DNA from 2 places in the Bradyrhizobium cosmicum genome. Region 2 is predicted to be linked to the other one. Evidence: predicted binding sites of a transcription regulator. Region 2 holds the regulator's gene; the other holds the start of a gene.
The links. Region 2 encodes LexA, which represses DNA repair genes until DNA is damaged. Its sites were predicted from a motif close to TGTTCNNNNTGTGTTCNG; they were not measured.
Positions count from the first base shown of each region.

Region 1: FNV92_RS30355 (ribonuclease T2 family protein) is a predicted target of LexA. The motif match lies at 4,092-4,109, and genes of this name have one in related genera.

Region 1 covers NZ_CP041656.2:6,333,420-6,341,293, reverse strand. Annotated here, with positions in the region: gene uvrC (excinuclease ABC subunit UvrC) at 1-903, opposite strand, end outside; gene FNV92_RS30370 (outer membrane protein) at 1,159-1,782, shown strand; gene FNV92_RS30365 (cold-shock protein) at 1,866-2,081, opposite strand; gene FNV92_RS30360 (23S rRNA (adenine(2030)-N(6))-methyltransferase RlmJ) at 2,335-3,195, opposite strand; gene FNV92_RS30355 (ribonuclease T2 family protein) at 3,341-4,045, opposite strand; gene FNV92_RS30350 (hypothetical protein) at 4,165-4,626, opposite strand; gene FNV92_RS30345 (hypothetical protein) at 4,808-5,101, shown strand; gene FNV92_RS30340 (DUF3617 domain-containing protein) at 5,147-5,677, shown strand; gene FNV92_RS30335 (ATP-binding protein) at 5,691-7,076, opposite strand; gene FNV92_RS30330 (response regulator) at 7,099-7,830, opposite strand; gene FNV92_RS30325 (MarR family winged helix-turn-helix transcriptional regulator) at 7,827-7,874, opposite strand, start outside.
Region 2 covers NZ_CP041656.2:3,481,116-3,488,989, forward strand. Annotated here, with positions in the region: gene FNV92_RS16765 (nuclear transport factor 2 family protein) at 1-196, shown strand, start outside; gene FNV92_RS16770 (DUF2171 domain-containing protein) at 280-513, shown strand; gene FNV92_RS16775 (ComEC/Rec2 family competence protein) at 609-2,888, shown strand; gene FNV92_RS16780 (GAF domain-containing protein) at 2,898-3,839, opposite strand; gene FNV92_RS16785 (hypothetical protein) at 4,089-4,517, opposite strand; gene FNV92_RS16790 (hypothetical protein) at 4,707-4,907, opposite strand; gene lexA (transcriptional repressor LexA) at 5,082-5,783, opposite strand; gene FNV92_RS16800 (molybdopterin molybdotransferase MoeA) at 5,960-7,171, opposite strand; gene FNV92_RS16805 (hypothetical protein) at 7,432-7,626, opposite strand; gene FNV92_RS16810 (HAD family hydrolase) at 7,775-7,874, opposite strand, start outside.

The sequences.
Region 1 (7,874 bases), 2.9 Mb from region 2:
CGCGGCGAGGCGATCTCGGTAGAGCGCGGCGCTTTCGAATTCGAGTTCGCCCGAGGCCTTTTCCATTTCGCCCGCGAGCTCCTGCTTGACGGCCTGGCTCTTGCCGGACAGGAAGTCGGTCGCCTCGCGCACCAGCGTCGTGTAGCCGGGGAAGTCGATTTCGCGGGTGCAGGGACCGGCGCAGCGGCGGATCTGGTAGAGCAGGCAGGGCCTGGTGCGGCTCTCGAAGAACGAGTCGGTGCAGGAGCGGATCAGGAACGCGCGCTGCAGGGCCGTGATGGTGCGGTTGACGGCGCCGGCGGAAGCGAATGGGCCGAAATAGCGGCCGGGCCGCGACTGGGCGCCGCGGTGCTTGAGGATTTGCGGCGCCCAATGGTCGCCGGTGATCAGGATATAGGGAAACGACTTGTCGTCGCGCAGTTGCACGTTGAAGCGCGGCCGGAGCTGCTTGATGAGGTTGGCCTCGAGCAGCAGCGCTTCGGTCTCGGTCGTGGTCGAGATGATTTCCACGGTTACGGTGGCGGCGATCATGCGCAGGATGCGCGCCGGCTGCGGCGCACTTTGGCGCGCATAGTTCGACAGGCGCTTTTTGACGTTCTTGGCCTTGCCGACATACAGCACGTCGGCATTCGCACTGAGCATGCGATAGACGCCGGGCGAGGTGGGGGCGAGCCGGACCGCGCGCTCGATCGCCTCATGACCCGTCGCCAGCGGCTCCTCGCCGACCGCGCCGCTCTCCTCCAGGATGTCCGGCAGCCGCGCCTCGTCCTCGTCGTCGCCGCCGGCGGCCGCAGGATCGAGATCCGGCGGCGTCAGCCCCTCGGGCGGCGTGTCGGTCGCAGTGGCCCGCGGCGATTTGCGCGCGCGCGCCTCATCCGGATTGTCGGTGGAATCGTGAACCATGGTGCGAATTTAAGCGCTGGGGATGCCGATTTGAAGTTCCGGCGGTGCGGCACGCACAGGGATGGCGGGCGCGGTTCCCGGTAACGCTTCCTTAAGTCTGTTAACAGCGCGGTAACCCGCCTTAACAGCCCTTTAACTTAAAACTCTCGATAAATCTTACGCGAAAAGTTCTTGGTTCCGTAACCATGCGTTTTTGGCCCGGCGCGGCGGCGCAAGGCAGCATCCGGTGACGGCAGTTGCGTTGGAGAGTGTGTGATGAAGGGGTTCGTCGTGGGCGCAGCCGCGTTGGTTGCTGCCGGCTGGACAGCTTCGGCAGAGGCCGCCGATCTCAGTTACGGGCAGCGTGCGCCCTACACGGTCAATCAGCCGCTCAACGCCTATAGCTGGGCGGGCCCCTATCTCGGCGCCAATCTCGGCTACGAGTGGGGCTCGGTGAGCAACAGTCCCGTGAAGCCCTCCGGCTTCGTCGGTGGCGCGCAGGCCGGCTACAATTTCCAGAACGGTCCGTGGGTGTTCGGTGTCGAGGGCGACATCCAGGCCGCAGGCGCCGACGACACTTTCGCGCCGTGGAAGTTCTCCAATCCCTGGTTCGGTACCCTGCGCGGCCGCGCCGGCTATGCCTTCAGCAACGTGCTGTTCTACGGCACCGCCGGCCTCGCCTTCGGCGAACTGCGCGCGCAGACGTTCGGCTGGACGGAGTCGCACACCAGCGCCGGCTGGACCATCGGTGCCGGCGCAGAGCTCGGCCTTGCGCAGAACTGGAGCGTGAAGCTCGAATATCTCTACATCGACCTGTCGACCAGCCAGTTCGGAATTACGGGCGTGTCAAACGGCTATAGCGCCAGCGTTGTGCGCGCAGGCGTGAACTATCACTTCTGATAGCAACAAGAAAATACCGGACAACAACCTCCCGGCCGCTCGCGGCCGGGATTTTTTTGCGCCAGGTGGTTTGCGCCAGGCCGCTAGGAGAGGATGACCAAATTGACCGCCTTCGGTCCCTTCCCTTTCTTGTCCGGTTCGACTTCGAATGTAATACGCTGTCCTTCGGCAAGGTCCTTCAATCCTGCCCGCTCCACAGCGGTGATGTGAACGAACACATCGCGACCGCCGTCGTCCGGCTTGATGAAACCGTAGCCGCGCTCGCCGTTGAAGAACTTAACCGTTCCCGTCATGGCCATCGGGAAACTCCCCCTCATTGCTCCTCCGTCGCGACGCAGACGCACGCCACGACATGACCGGGCCTTACGGAGCCCGGGAGAGCTGGCCATCCTTGAACGGACCTTGTCGGTCCGGCCGGATCTTTCTTAGGCCTTCACTCCGCCGCAACCATTCGCGGAAGCGGAACGTAAAGCCAGTCACTGAAACAGCATAATACGGTTCTCTGCAGATTGACTACCGCTACTGCATATTTTTCCCAAGAATGCCGGAGCGTTACGGCCGCGGCACTTCTAATCGGAATCTGGCAGCTCCGCCCTGGCCGAGCGGCATTTCCAGCTCGGGCAGGATCGTCTTTAGCTCGCCGTGCAGCGTGTAGGGCGGGTTGACGATCAGCAGGCCGGTGGAGGTGAGGGCGGCGCCGTCGAGCTGCGGCGCGACACTGAATTCGAGGCGCAGACATTTTCCCGGCGGCTTTGCTGCGGCTGCGAGCCGCGCCACGAGCTGCGACAGCGCGTCGGTGGCGCGCCGGCTCTTGGCCGGATACCAGATTACATAGATACCAGTCGGCCATTTCGCGAAGGCCGCTGAGAAGGCCTCGCCGAGCCTTTCGAACTCGTCCTTTGCCTCGAACGGCGGATCGATCAGCACGATGCCGCGCCGCTCCTTCGGCGGCACGAAGGCAGGGAGCGCAACCCAGCCATCGAGATCGACCACGCGGGCCTGTTCGTCGCGGCGCAGCACGCCGATCAGCGCCTTGCGGGCCTTCGGCTCGAGCTCGCAGGCGACCAGACGGTCCTGCGGCCGCATCAGGCTGCGCGCGATCAGCGGCGAGCCCGGATAGGCCTTGAGCTCGGCCTTCGGATTGAAGGCGCGAACGATGTCGAGATAGGGCTTGATCAGCGCGATGGTGTCGTTCGACAGCCGTGCCTGCATCAGCCGCGCAATGCCCGTCAGCCACTCGCCGCTGCGGCGCGCCTCGTCGCTGTCGAGATCGTAGAGCCCGGCGCCGGCATGGGTGTCGATGACGCGGAACGCCCCCGGCTTGTCCTGCAGATAGGTGATGATGCGCGCCAGCACGATGTGCTTGATGACATCGGCGAAGCTGCCGGCGTGGAAGGCGTGACGGTAGTTCATGGAAGGATCTGCGGCTCATGAGAGAAGATGCGCAGCATCTTCTACTCGTCACGGCCGCGCTTGTCCCGGCCATCACGCGAAACCGCACGCAGGAAGGACGTGGATGCCCGGGACAAGCCCGGGCATGACGGAGGCCGTACTGACCTCAACCACCCCTGATCGGCGGCATCGTGACTTGGTCGCGGCGGCAGGCGCGGCGGTCGGTTTCCTCGCAGGCGCGGAACTGCAGATCCTTGCTGAGGCAGATTCGGACTTCGGAGAGCCGTGTCCGGTTGCAGGTGACCGACACGGCCGCATTGCTCAGGCCCGGATTGGCCTTGACGAAGGCCTCTTCCACCTCGCTTGGCGCCACGGTCTTGGCCTGCGACAGGTCGAGATATTCGGCCGGGATCTTCACCACGGCGCGCGCTTTGCGGATCGTCTCGAAATAATTGCGGCCGTCGAGCCCGGAGCAGGTGCCGTGCTTGTCCCACTCGTTGAAGATCAGGCCCGGCGCCGGCATGAGGTCGAGCATCGAGGAGACGATGTTGCGGTTCAGCCGCGGCGACGGCCGCTGGCAATATTCGGGGAAGCCGTTCTCATATTGAGGCCATAGCCCGTGCACCACGAAGGCATAGGGCCGCCCGCCGCACTGCATCTGCGAGCGCCCGCCGCGCTCGACGGCCTCCTCGCAGAACGAGGGCGACCACGACAGCGACAGCACATAGAAATCGAATTCGCCGGGCGCGTTCTGCCGCTTGTCCTGGGCCTTTGCACCGCTCGCGAAGACGACCAGCCCGGCTGCAAGGGGCAGGGCAAGCGTCAGTGAGATCATCAGGCGGGAGAAAGATTGCAATCTGGAATGAAACATGGCGACGCCCCTCAACTAGACTGTGCAATCGAGCCTAGCAGGCGAAAAGAACATTTCAAGAACAAATTTCGAGCGGCGCTGGCTTGGCTCCTGATCGGTCCGAATCAGGGCTGGTCGAATTACGGCTTGGCGGCGCGGCAGGCCGGATTGTAGGCCCAGTTGCGATCGACCCCGACCACGCACCATTCGACACCGTTGCCGTAGCCGGCAAAGCCGCCGTCCTCGATGATCGAGAAATGCACCTTGCGTGCCTTGCCGTCATTGAGCATGGCCTCACCGGTGCAATAGCGGCGCGGAATGTTGTCGGACTGCCAGGGCCGGAAAGCGACCTCGTGAACAGCGGCGAAGCCGGTGATCTTCAACGAGGAATTCCAGAACGAGCTTTCCTTTTCCCAGAACTGGGTGGCGATGGTCGGCAGCGCCTTGTCGCAATCGGCGACGGCGCCGTCATAGCGCGGCCCGCTGAGCCAGAAGTTCAGCTCCAGTGGATTGGCGGCCCTGGCCTCGCCGAGCGACAGCGCTCCGAACATGAGGCCGAACACGGCGGCAAAGCGGAGCGATTTCAGGGAGGGGGCGCGCATGGGCAATCCGGACAGCTGGGTCTTGAAGGCTGGACGGTGCCGCGAAGGCCCGGGCAGGTCAAGTGCAGCGCGGCAACACTTACCCAAGAGTTGACCATAACGTCGCAGCCGGCAGGGCTTCAGTTCTTTTCACTTCCATTCCGGCACCGTAAACTGGCGCCAACCAATTGGAGTAACGGGAATGCGAATCATTGCGGCCGCGGGCATTCTTGCCTTGGGTATTGTGGCGAGCCAGTCGGCGCGCGCCGATCTCCTTCCGGTGCCGCCGTTCAAGGGCAACGACACCGGCGGCATCATCGCCTATTCGATGGCGACCCAGGTCGATGCGCGTCAGGTCGCGGTCGATCACTGCGCGCGCTACGGCAAGGTGGTGAAGTTTCTCGCGGTGCAGGCCTATGAGGGCGGCTACATCTCGTTCTCCTGCCGCTGGGTGCCCTATGGCGCCGCCGAGCAGCCGATCCGCACGCTCTACTAAAGCGCTCTCATCGCGCCGCAATCTCTCAGCCGGGAGCATCGAAACATGACGCGCAAACTCGCTTTGCTCGGCTCGGCCCTTTGCGTCGTTCTGTCGGCAGGCGCGGCTTGCGCGGATGATCTGCCGGTGCGCAAGGCCGGTCTGTGGGAATTGAAGATGGTCAGGACGGGCACGCCTGTCCCTGAGATGACCATGCAGCACTGCACCGACGAGACCGTCGACAAGGAGATGAACAACAACGTCTCCCCGATGGCCAAGCAGATCTGCGCCAAGCAGGAGATCAAGAAGACCGCGACCGGCTATGTCAGCGATTCCGAGTGCAGCGTCGCCGGCATCAGCACGACCTCGCATGCCGAGATTACTGGCGATTTCAACTCGGCCTATACGGTGAAGACCTCGTCGCATGCGCAAGGCGGCGCTGTCGGTGCCGCGGGGCGCGACACCACCATGACCCTCGAAGCCAAGTGGCTCGGCGCCTGCAAGCCGGAGCAGAAGCCCGGCGACATCGTGATGCCCGGCGGCTTCAAGATGAACGTGCGCGACATCGACAAACTGAAGAATTTGCTGCCGAAGTAGGTGGGATCGTAGCCTACACCGGAATCCTCACACTCGCCCTCAATCCCCCCATCGGGCTGTCGCCGAGAGTGATGTCGCCGCCGTGTGAACGGGCGATGTCGCGGGCGATGGCGAGGCCAAGGCCCGTGCCACCTTCGTCCTGGTTGCGCGCGTTGTCCAGCCGCAGGAACGGCTTGAACACGTCTTCGCGCAGATGGACGGGAATGCCCGGCCCGTCGTCGTCGACCGTCACGGTCAAATAACGGTGATCGCGCTGGCCGGTGATGGCGATGCTCTTGCCGTAGCGCGCGGCGTTGGTGACGAGGTTGGCGAGGCAGCGCTTGAACGAGGCCGGCTTCACCGTGACCACAGGCAGGCCGTGGAACGCGACGGTGGCGGTGTGGCCGTGGCGTTCGGCGTCGCTGCGCAGCTCTTCGAGCGCCTGCGCCATGTCGGTCGGCTGCGACTGCTCGCCGGAATCGCCGCGGGCGAAAGCGAGATAGTCCTCAAGCATCATCGACATTTCGTCGACGTCCTTGCGCATGCCCTCGAGCTCGGGACTGTCGCCGATCAACTCCAGCTCGAGCTTGAAGCGGGTCAGGATGGTGCGCAGATCGTGGCTGACGCCCGCAAGCATCGCGGTGCGCTGCTCCATCGTGCGCTCGATGCGCGATTTCATTTCCAGGAAGGCGACCGCTGCGCGCCGCACCTCGCGCGCGCCGCGCGGCCTGAAGTTTGGCGCCTCGCGGCCCTTGCCGAAACTCTCCGCGGCATCCGCAAGGCGCAGGATCGGTTTGATCTGGTTGCGCAGGAATAGCACCGCGACGATCAGCAGGATCGATGACGTGCCGACCATCCAGAACAGGAAGATCTCCGAGTTCGAGGCATAGGCGGCGCTGCGCTGCGCGAACACGCGCATCACGGCATCGTCGAGCTGGATGCGGATCTCGACAAGGTTGGAGCGGCCGACGGTGTCGATCCAGAACGAGCGTCCGATCTGGCGGCCGAGCTGCACCGACAGCGTCTGGTCAAGCAGCGAGAAGAACGGTTTTGGTCCCGGGGGTGGCATGTCGCCGGGGGGCAGAAAATCGACCACCAACTGCAATCGCTGTCCGATGCTCTTGAGCTGGGCGCGGTCCTTGTCCTGCGGATAGCTCTTGTAGACGTCGATCAGCGCGGCGATGTCCTGCACCACCGCGGCTGATAGCCGTCGCGTCACCGTATTCCAGTGCCGCTCCATGAACACGAAGGCGACCACGGTCTGCAGGATCACCATCGGCACGATCATGATCAGCAGCGCGCGGGCATAGAGGCCGGTCGGCATCCAGCCCTTGAACGCGTTGCCCATCCAGCCATTGGCGGCTGAAACGCGGCCGGCAGCGCTCTTGAGCAGCGTCAGGCCGGTATCGATCGTGCTCATCGGTCGCGCTTCACTGATCTTTTTATGGCGAGGCCACCAGGCGATAGCCGATGCCGCGCACCGCCTGCAGGAACAACGGATTGGCCGGGTCGGTCTCGATCTTGCGCCGCAGGCGGTTGATCTGCACGTCGACGGCGCGTTCGTTGACGCTGCCATTGCCGGTCAGCGCGCTGCGCGGAATGGTCTCGCCCGGCGTCTCCGAGAGAATGCGCAGCATCTCGCGCTCGCGGTCGGTGAGGTGGATGACCTCCTCGCCCTGGCGCAATTCGCCGCGGTCGAGATGGTAGACGTAGGGACCGAACGCGATCTTCTCGACCGCCGCGGTTTGCGGCGGCGGTGCGGCACGCTTGAGGATGTTGTTGATGCGCAGCGCCAGCTCGCGCGGCTCGAATGGCTTTGCCACATAGTCGTCGGCGCCGATCTGCAAGCCCTCGATGCGGGCTTCGGCTTCGTGCCTTGCCGTCAGCATCACGATCGGCACCGAGGAGGAGGTCCGGATGAAGCGGGCGAGATCGAAGCCGGTCTCCCCGGGCATCATCACGTCGAGGATCAGCAGGTCGAAATGCAGGCCCAGCAGCTTCGAGCGCGCATCGCCGGCGCTCGCCGCGGTGGTGACGCGATAGCCTTCGCTGGCGAGGAAGCGCGACAGCAGATCGCGGATGCGGCGGTCGTCATCCACCAAAAGCAGATGAGGCGCGTCATCGGCCGGTTGCACCGGTGGGCGGGCGAGCGTGGCAGCGAGTGGCACGGTCACTCCTTTCCGTCTTGATTGACGTTGGCGAAGATCGTCTCCAGCAC
Region 2 (7,874 bases):
GCCCAGCGCGACCTTCACCGACGTGCGGGCCGCGCAGGCCGGCCCTGACCTGATCAACATGGGCGCAACCATCTCGTTCGATCTTGCCGGCGAACGCCCCGATCTCGTCGTCAAGATGAGCTGGGTCATCATCCGCGAGGACGGCGACTGGAAGATCGTCAATCACCACGCCTCGGCGAAGGCGCCGCTGATCTGACGGGCGCGCACGGCATCGTCATATCAATCGAAGCAACGAACTCCGCCCCCGTGCGTTGTGTGGGTCCAGAAGAGGATCCCACCATGCAGAACATCGCAGAGCATATGGAAGTCATCGGCGCCGATGGCGTCCACGTCGGCACCGTCGACAAGATCGAGGGCAACCGCATCAAGCTGACCAAGAAGGACAGCGGCGAGGGCAGCCACAAGGGCCACCATCACTTCATCGACAAGGGCCTCGTCGCCGGTGTCGAAGGCAACAAGGTGCGGCTGTCCGCCAAGGCTGACGTCGCCGTGACGATGGAAGAGGAAAAGTAGGGCTCGCGCCCGCCCGTTCCTGATCCGTACCGCTATTCGCGCGCCTGCACGTTCCGGTAGCCTCTGGCCCCGTCGCGTATCGCAAGGTGCAGGGAATGGCGGAGTCGGGCCGGCCAGTACGGTCCCAGGGTGTCGCGGGGACTTGGCCCGTCGGCCGACCTGCGTCGGTTGGCGGCCTCGCGCCGGCAGGGTCAGGCCTTTGGCCTGCCCTCGTCGAGACGCTGCGCGAATGGGGGCGCGCCGAAGCCGGCGCCGGGCGGCTGTTGCCGTGGGTCCCCGTCGCCTTCGGCGGCGGCATCGCGCTGTACTTTGCCGCCGATCATGAGCCCGTGCTTTGGGTCGTTGCCGCGACGGCCATCGCGCTCACGCTTGGGGCGGTTCTGCTGCGGAGAAGCCGGCTGTTTGCGCCTGCGATCATGATCGCAGCGGTCGCGGCCGGCCTTGCCGCGGCGACCTGGAAGACGGCTCGCATCGCGCACACCGTGCTGGCAAAACCGCTCTATTCGGTGTCGCTGTCGGGCTTCGTCGAGACCCGCGACATCCGCGAACGCACCGATCGTTTCGTGCTGCGCGTCACCGCGATGGAGGCGCAGCGCAGCGACGTCAGGCTCGAGCGCGTGCGCCTGTCGGTGCGCAAGGGCACCGCGCCCGAGGTCGGCAGCTTCGTGCAATTGAAGGCGCGGCTGATGCCGCCGATCACGCCGGTGCGCCCTGGCAGCTACGATTTTTCCCGCGACATGTTCTTTCAGGGCATCGGCGCGTCCGGCTTCGTGATGGGCGCCATCGCGGCCTCCGTGCCGCCTGATGCTGGCGGCCTGCGGCTGCGCTATGCCGCGATCATGCAGGGCCTGCGCGATGCGATCGACGCCCGCATTCGGGCCACGCTCGACGGCGACAACCGCGCGATCGCGACCGCGCTGCTGACCGGTCGGCGCGATGCGATCACCACGCCCGTGAATGATGCGATGTTCATCTCGGGGCTCGGTCACGTGCTTTCGATCTCCGGCTACCACATGGCCGTGGTCGCCGGCGTGGTCTTCTTCGCGGTGCGTGCACTGCTCGCCTTGATCCCGGGACTGGCGGTCGGCTTTGCCATCAAGAAGTGGTCGGCGGCTGCGGCGCTCGTCGCAGCCGCGTTCTACCTGCTGCTGTCGGGGGCGGAGGTCGCGACGCAGCGCTCGTTCTTCATGACGGCTGTGGTCCTGATCGCGGTGATGGTCGATAGGCGCGCCATCACCTTCCGCACGCTGGCGGTGGCCGCGTTGATCGTGCTGGCGGTGGCGCCGGAGTCGCTGGTTCATCCCAGTTTTCAGATGTCGTTCGCGGCAACGCTCGGGCTGGTGGCGCTGGTGCAGATCGGCATGCCGAACCTGTTTGCCTCGCCCGATCATTCGGCGACGGCGCGCATCGCGATGTGGGGCGGCCGCGAGATTGCGATGCTGTTCCTGGCCTCGCTGATCGCGGGGCTTGCGACCACGCCCTATGCCGCCTTTCACTTCCACCGCGTCACTCCCTACGGTGTGCTCGCCAATCTCGGGGCAATGCCGGTGGTCTCGGCGCTGGTGATGCCGGCGGGACTGCTCGGACTCATTGCGGCGCCGTTCGGACTCGATGGTGTGTTCTGGTGGCTGATGGGGATCGGCATCGACTGGATGATTGCGGTGTCGCGCTGGGTGGCGGCGTTGCCGGGCGCGATCGGCCGCATCCCGGCTTTCGGCATTGCGCCGCTGATCGCGGCCAGCCTCGGGATCATTGTGATGGGCCTGCTGCGCACGCCGCTGCGCTGGTCGGGCGGGCTGCTGCTGTTGGCCGCGATCGCCTGGGGGCTATCCGTTCGGCAACCTGACATTCTCATCGCCGGTGACGGCCAGAGCGTTGCGGTGCGGGGCAGGGACGGACACCTGCATCTGATCCGGGCGAGCAAGGACAGCTTTCTGTTGAAGGAGTGGCTGGCGGCCGACGCCGATCCGCGCGGCGCCGGCGGCGCCTCGCTCAGCGACGGCGTGTCCTGCGACGAGTCAGGCTGCGTGACGCCGCTTGCCGACGGCCGGCTGGTCGCGCTGGCATTGCGCATCGATGCGCTTGCGGACGATTGCAGCCGCGCCGCGCTGGTGGTGACGGCTCGGCCCGCGCCCCCGGATTGCGCGGCGATGGTGGTCGATCGGCAGCGTCTTTCGGCCCAGGGCGCGCTCGCACTGACACAGCGAGGGGATGGTTTTGCGGTTCAGGCGATGAAGGCGAGGGGCACTGACCGCCCGTGGTCGCCGGCGACCGCCGGTGAGGCTGATTTCGGCGCGAGCCTCGCGCCGCAGGCGGCAGCTCCCCGCAACCGGGACGCGACGCCGTCGGAGGCGGACTTGCAGGCCGAGGACTGATCGGACGGGTTACAGGTACCAAGCCAGCACGGCATCGAGCCCCGTGCTCCCGATCACCGGCAGGGCCACCATCTGGCTCAGCCCAGCTGTGCGGGCCTGAGCTGCCGCGATCGAGCCGTCATGCGCGAGGTCGTCATTGAGCGCGGGCATGCCGGTGGCCCAGGCGCCGCCGATGCTGCCGTCGCCGTGAGCGATGGATTTATCCGCATAGAGCGCGGCGAGGTCGGTCTGAGCGCTGCAATCGCCGGCGCGAAACACCAGCGCCGAGCGGGCCTCGTTCGGGACCCAGATCTCGAAGCGTCGCGCGATCGGCGTGGCCTGGGCCGAGAGGAAGGTCAGCACCCAGGTCTGATCGGTGCCGGTCCGGTAGGGCACGCCGACACCGAGATTGATCCCGACCTTGGCGGCGTCCTCCCAGCGCAGGAAGCTCTTGGCGTCGTGCAAATCCTTGATGATCAGCGGCAGGTCGGCTTTCCAGGTGCGGCCGGGCAGGCCGAAGCCGCGCGGAAACCGGGTGTGGCGGGAGTTAAACTCGAACATCTCCGCCGCGCCGTAATAGCCGTCGACCAGCCCCATCTCGTGGGACATTTGAGCGTCGTTGTGCCAAAGCTCGATTGCGCCGACATGTGCCTCGTCGTCACCGCAGAACAGCACCATGACGGCTTGCAGGAATTCGCCGGCGAATACCGGCACGGCCACGCCGCAGGTGAGGCCGGCTGCGAGCGCCTGATCCGTCCGCTTGAAGTAGGAATTCGCGAATTTGGTGAGGATCACGGGATGGCCGCAGGCCCAGGCCTTGCCGGGAAGGCCCTCGTCATACCCGAAACGCAGATCTTCGCTGGCGGCCTTGAACGCGGATAGCCCTTCGCTGTAGAGGCCGCCGCCGAATTTCAGCCGCATGCGCGTCCGGTCGGGCACCCAGAGTTCAACGACGCGAATGAAGGTCTTCATCGAACGTGCCCGCCTCCAAGAGCCAAGACACCAGCCGGGACACCAACCGGAACAGCATCGGCCATTTGCTTGCGGAACGGACGTTCAAAATTCAGGCAGGACCGCGCAAACTTCGTGCGGCGGAGAGGGATGGTGGGCTGGCTTCGCCGTTTCGGGTTCTGGAGACGCAAACCAATCCGTGTCGCCGGCCTCGGCCGGCGATGGCGATTTCAATCCCGTGTCCCGACTCGAAGGCCGGGGATGGCTGCGTTAGCCGATCGGCAGGCGGGTGATGGTCGGTCGGCCGTTGGCGTTGGACTGCGGCTTGTTCTCGCCAGGGGGCTGTGTCACCGGCAGTTGCAGCACGGTCGCGTGCTGGCCTTCGACGAGCTGCGTCACCAGCACGTATTTGCCGTCGGGGAATTCGATCGCGTCATGATGACGGTCGGGAATGTGTGGATCGATCTTGCCGAACTTGCCGACGCGGGAGTTTACGGTGCGCGTCCAGATCCAGCGATTGTCGTAGCGGACGTTGTCGGCGAAGGCGAGCTCCGTTCCCGGCAGCAGGCAGACCGCAACGGTCGGATCAGCTGCGGAGGCAAAGCCGCGCGTCGAGGTGCCGCGGAAGGTTGTCGAGACGATCGTCTCGCCGATTTCCGCGGGACGCGATGCGACGGCATGCAGGCTGTAGTCACACATCGGGATGCTCCTCATGCAAGATAGCAGCCCGCGCCTCTTCTGAGGCGGAGGCCTCTATCAGAGTGGAAGCACCAAGCGTCTGCCCGGTTGTAGGCAAATCTGCGGCTCGCCGCCGCAGGCCGCGATCACATTATCTTTTTCGACCGCGCTGGGAACAATGCCTGTTGCCGTGCATTCCGGCCGCGCGTGTCAGCGCCCCGCAGGCGCCGACCAGCCCGAATACTGCCAGCCCGGCTGCGACGGCTGCTCCACCGCGTTGCGTGCATTTCTGACTTGTTCGCTCACGGCGTTGTCCTTGCGGACGTGGTGCCGCGCTTGTGCGGCAACGGCCTGCGACGCTGATGCTGCGACCAGCGCCGCCGTGACTGCGCTTATGATGATCTTGCGCATGACTTCTCCTCGACTCTTCAAGGCCGCACAGCGATGAGTGCTTCGTGCGGCGTGTCGAGGATGTAGCGCCGGAGGAGGGGGCGGATAATCTGCGCGAAACCAGAAGGACTATCCAGCGGGAGCGGACAATCGTCCGCTCCAGTCGTTGACCGCGATCGCTGATCGCGGACGGGTCTAGTATTTCCGGTAAAGCCCGATCAGCTTGCCCTGGATCTTCACCCGGTTGGGCGGCAGGATGCGCACTTCATAGGCCGCATTGGCGGGCTCGAGAGCGATCGAGGCGCCGCGGCGGCGGAAGCGCTTGAGCGTCGCTTCCTCGTCGTCAATCAATGCCACGACGATATCGCCGGTGTCGGCGCTCTCGTTGCGCTGGATCAGCGCCATGTCGCCGTCGAGGATGCCGGCCTCGACCATAGAATCGCCGCGCACTTCCAGCGCGTAATGCTCGCCCGAGCCGAGCATGTCAGGCGGTACACTGATGGTGTGGCTGCGGGTCTGCAACGCCTCTATCGGCGTACCGGCGGCGATCCGGCCCATGACCGGTACCGCGACGGGACGCTCGCCCTCGTCGGCGGGCGGGCTGGAGGTGGTGCGTACCTTGCCGAGATTGCCCTCGATGACGCTCGGCGTGAAGCCGCGGCGGCTGCCGGCGGCGGCCTGAAGCTCGGGAAGCTTGATCACCTCGATGGCGCGGGCGCGGTTCGGCAGCCGGCGGATGAAGCCGCGCTCCTCGAGCGCGGTGATCAAGCGATGGATGCCCGATTTCGAGCGCAGATCGAGCGCGTCCTTCATCTCGTCGAAGGAGGGCGGCACGCCGCTTTCCTTCAGCCGTTCGCTGATGAATCGCAGAAGCTCGTATTGTTTGCGCGTTAACATCTCGACCAAAATCCCCCGGTTGATGTCGTCCGATTCCGAGACGCTGAATTCAGCAGTAAGCCGCTACATGCTCGAAACAAATCATGAACGGACACTATATGTTCGATACATGTTCCGCAACTGCTTAATTTACCGTGAACGCCGCAGAGTTCGCGGAACGCATGCGAACGAGGCGGTCAGACGGGCAGTCGCAACACCTCGCAGGGCGCGCCGGATTCGGCCTTCGGCGCGAACGGCGCGCGCACGAGAAGTGCCTGTGCTGCAGCGAGATTCGAAAGCAGCGAGGAATCCTGGTCATCGACGGGAATGGCAGCGAGCGTGCCGTCATCACGCAGCTCGAGGCGTGCGCGCAGATAATCCTCGCGCTGGTCATTGGCGCGGACGTCGCGGCCGAGCACCGCGCGCTCGCGGCGGTGATGAATCACCGAGCGGCCCGACAGCGCACGAATCAGCGGTACCATGAACAGGAAGCCGCACACGTAGGATGACACGGGGTTGCCGGGCAGGCCGATCACGCGCATCGCCCCGAGCCGGCCGTTCATCATCGGCTTGCCCGGCCGCATAGCGATCTTCCAGAACGCCATCGAGACGCCTTCGTCCCGCAGCGCCTGCTGGACCAGATCATGGTCGCCGACCGAGGCGCCGCCGGTCGTGATCAGGATATCGGCGCCACTCTCGCGGGCGCGCCGGATGCCGGCGGTGGTCGCTGCAAGCGTGTCGGCGGCAATACCGAGGTCGATTGTGTCGGCGCCTTCGCTGCGGGCGAGCGCATGCAGGGCGTAGCCGTTGGAATAGACGATCTGGCCGGGACCCGGCGCGCTGCCCGGCATCACCAGCTCGTCGCCGGTGGCGAGGATGGCGACCTTCGGACGGCGGCGGACGGGCAAATGCGGGTGATTCATGCCGGCGGCGAGCGCGAGGTCGCGCTCGGTGAGGCGGGCCCCCTTGCGCAACAGCACGTCTCCTTCCGAGAAGTCGACGCCGGCGGGACGGATGTGACGCCCGGTCACGGCGGCTTCCCTGATCGTGACGCGCTTGCCCTCGGCAACCGTATCCTCCTGGATCACGACGGCGTCGGCACCATCAGGAACGACGCCCCCGGTGAAGATCCGCACCGCTTCGCCGGCGCTGACCGTTCCCGCAAACGGCCGGCCCGCCGCGACCTCGCCGATCACTTTCAGTTGGGAATCGATCTTCGCCGCATCGGCCGCGCGCACCGCATAGCCGTCCATCGCCGACATTGCCTGCGGCGGCTGCGTCCGCAGCGCGGCGATATCGCGCGCGAGCACACGGTGAAAGGCCTGGCCGAGGGCGACCGCTTCCTCGGCCAGAGGCTCTGCACCCGCCAGCACGGACGCAAGCGCATCGGAAACCGGCATCAAGGCCACGGGTCAGACTCCTGCGAGCACGTTCTGCAAATCGGCGGCGAGAGTTCTAGCTGAGTGCAGGCGCGGAGGCAAAACAGCGATGGCGCAGGATGACTTATCCTGCGCCGTCTGACTTGCGGGCGAAGGGGAACGTCAACGAAGGATAGACGTCAGCTCCGCCGCTGCATGATCCGAGAGGCGAGACAGAGCGGCACCAGCGTGGCGATGGCAAATACGAGAATCGCACGCACGAGAAGGGCGAGTGCCACGGCCAGTGTCGATCACGTCCCCGGCTGCCTGCGCGGACTGACATCCGGCGCGGCGGCGCCCTGGTCCCTGTCGGGCATCGGGTCGGCCTGGGCTTTCAGGTCGGCGGCCTTGCTGATCAGTTTTGCGGAGAGGTCAGAGTCCGAGGTGGTTCTGGCGAATTTCATCAACAGGGAGGCCTGCTTGGTGAGGTAGGTTTTGCCCAGCACGATGATAAGTCCGATCCCAAATTCCCAACAGACTCATGAGTCCGCGAGCGGGCATTCGTTCCGGGATCTGCGTATAAAATTGCACAGAGGGTTTTGGTTCCGCATTGCCAGCTGAAATTGTTCGGGGAATTGGCCGTTTGCTTCTGCGTCAGATCCCGAGCGCCCTCAGTGCGTTGCCGACATCCGTCGCCGAGGTGACGTGTACGGCGGTCAGGCCGCATGCCCTGGCTCCCTCGATGTTCTCGGCG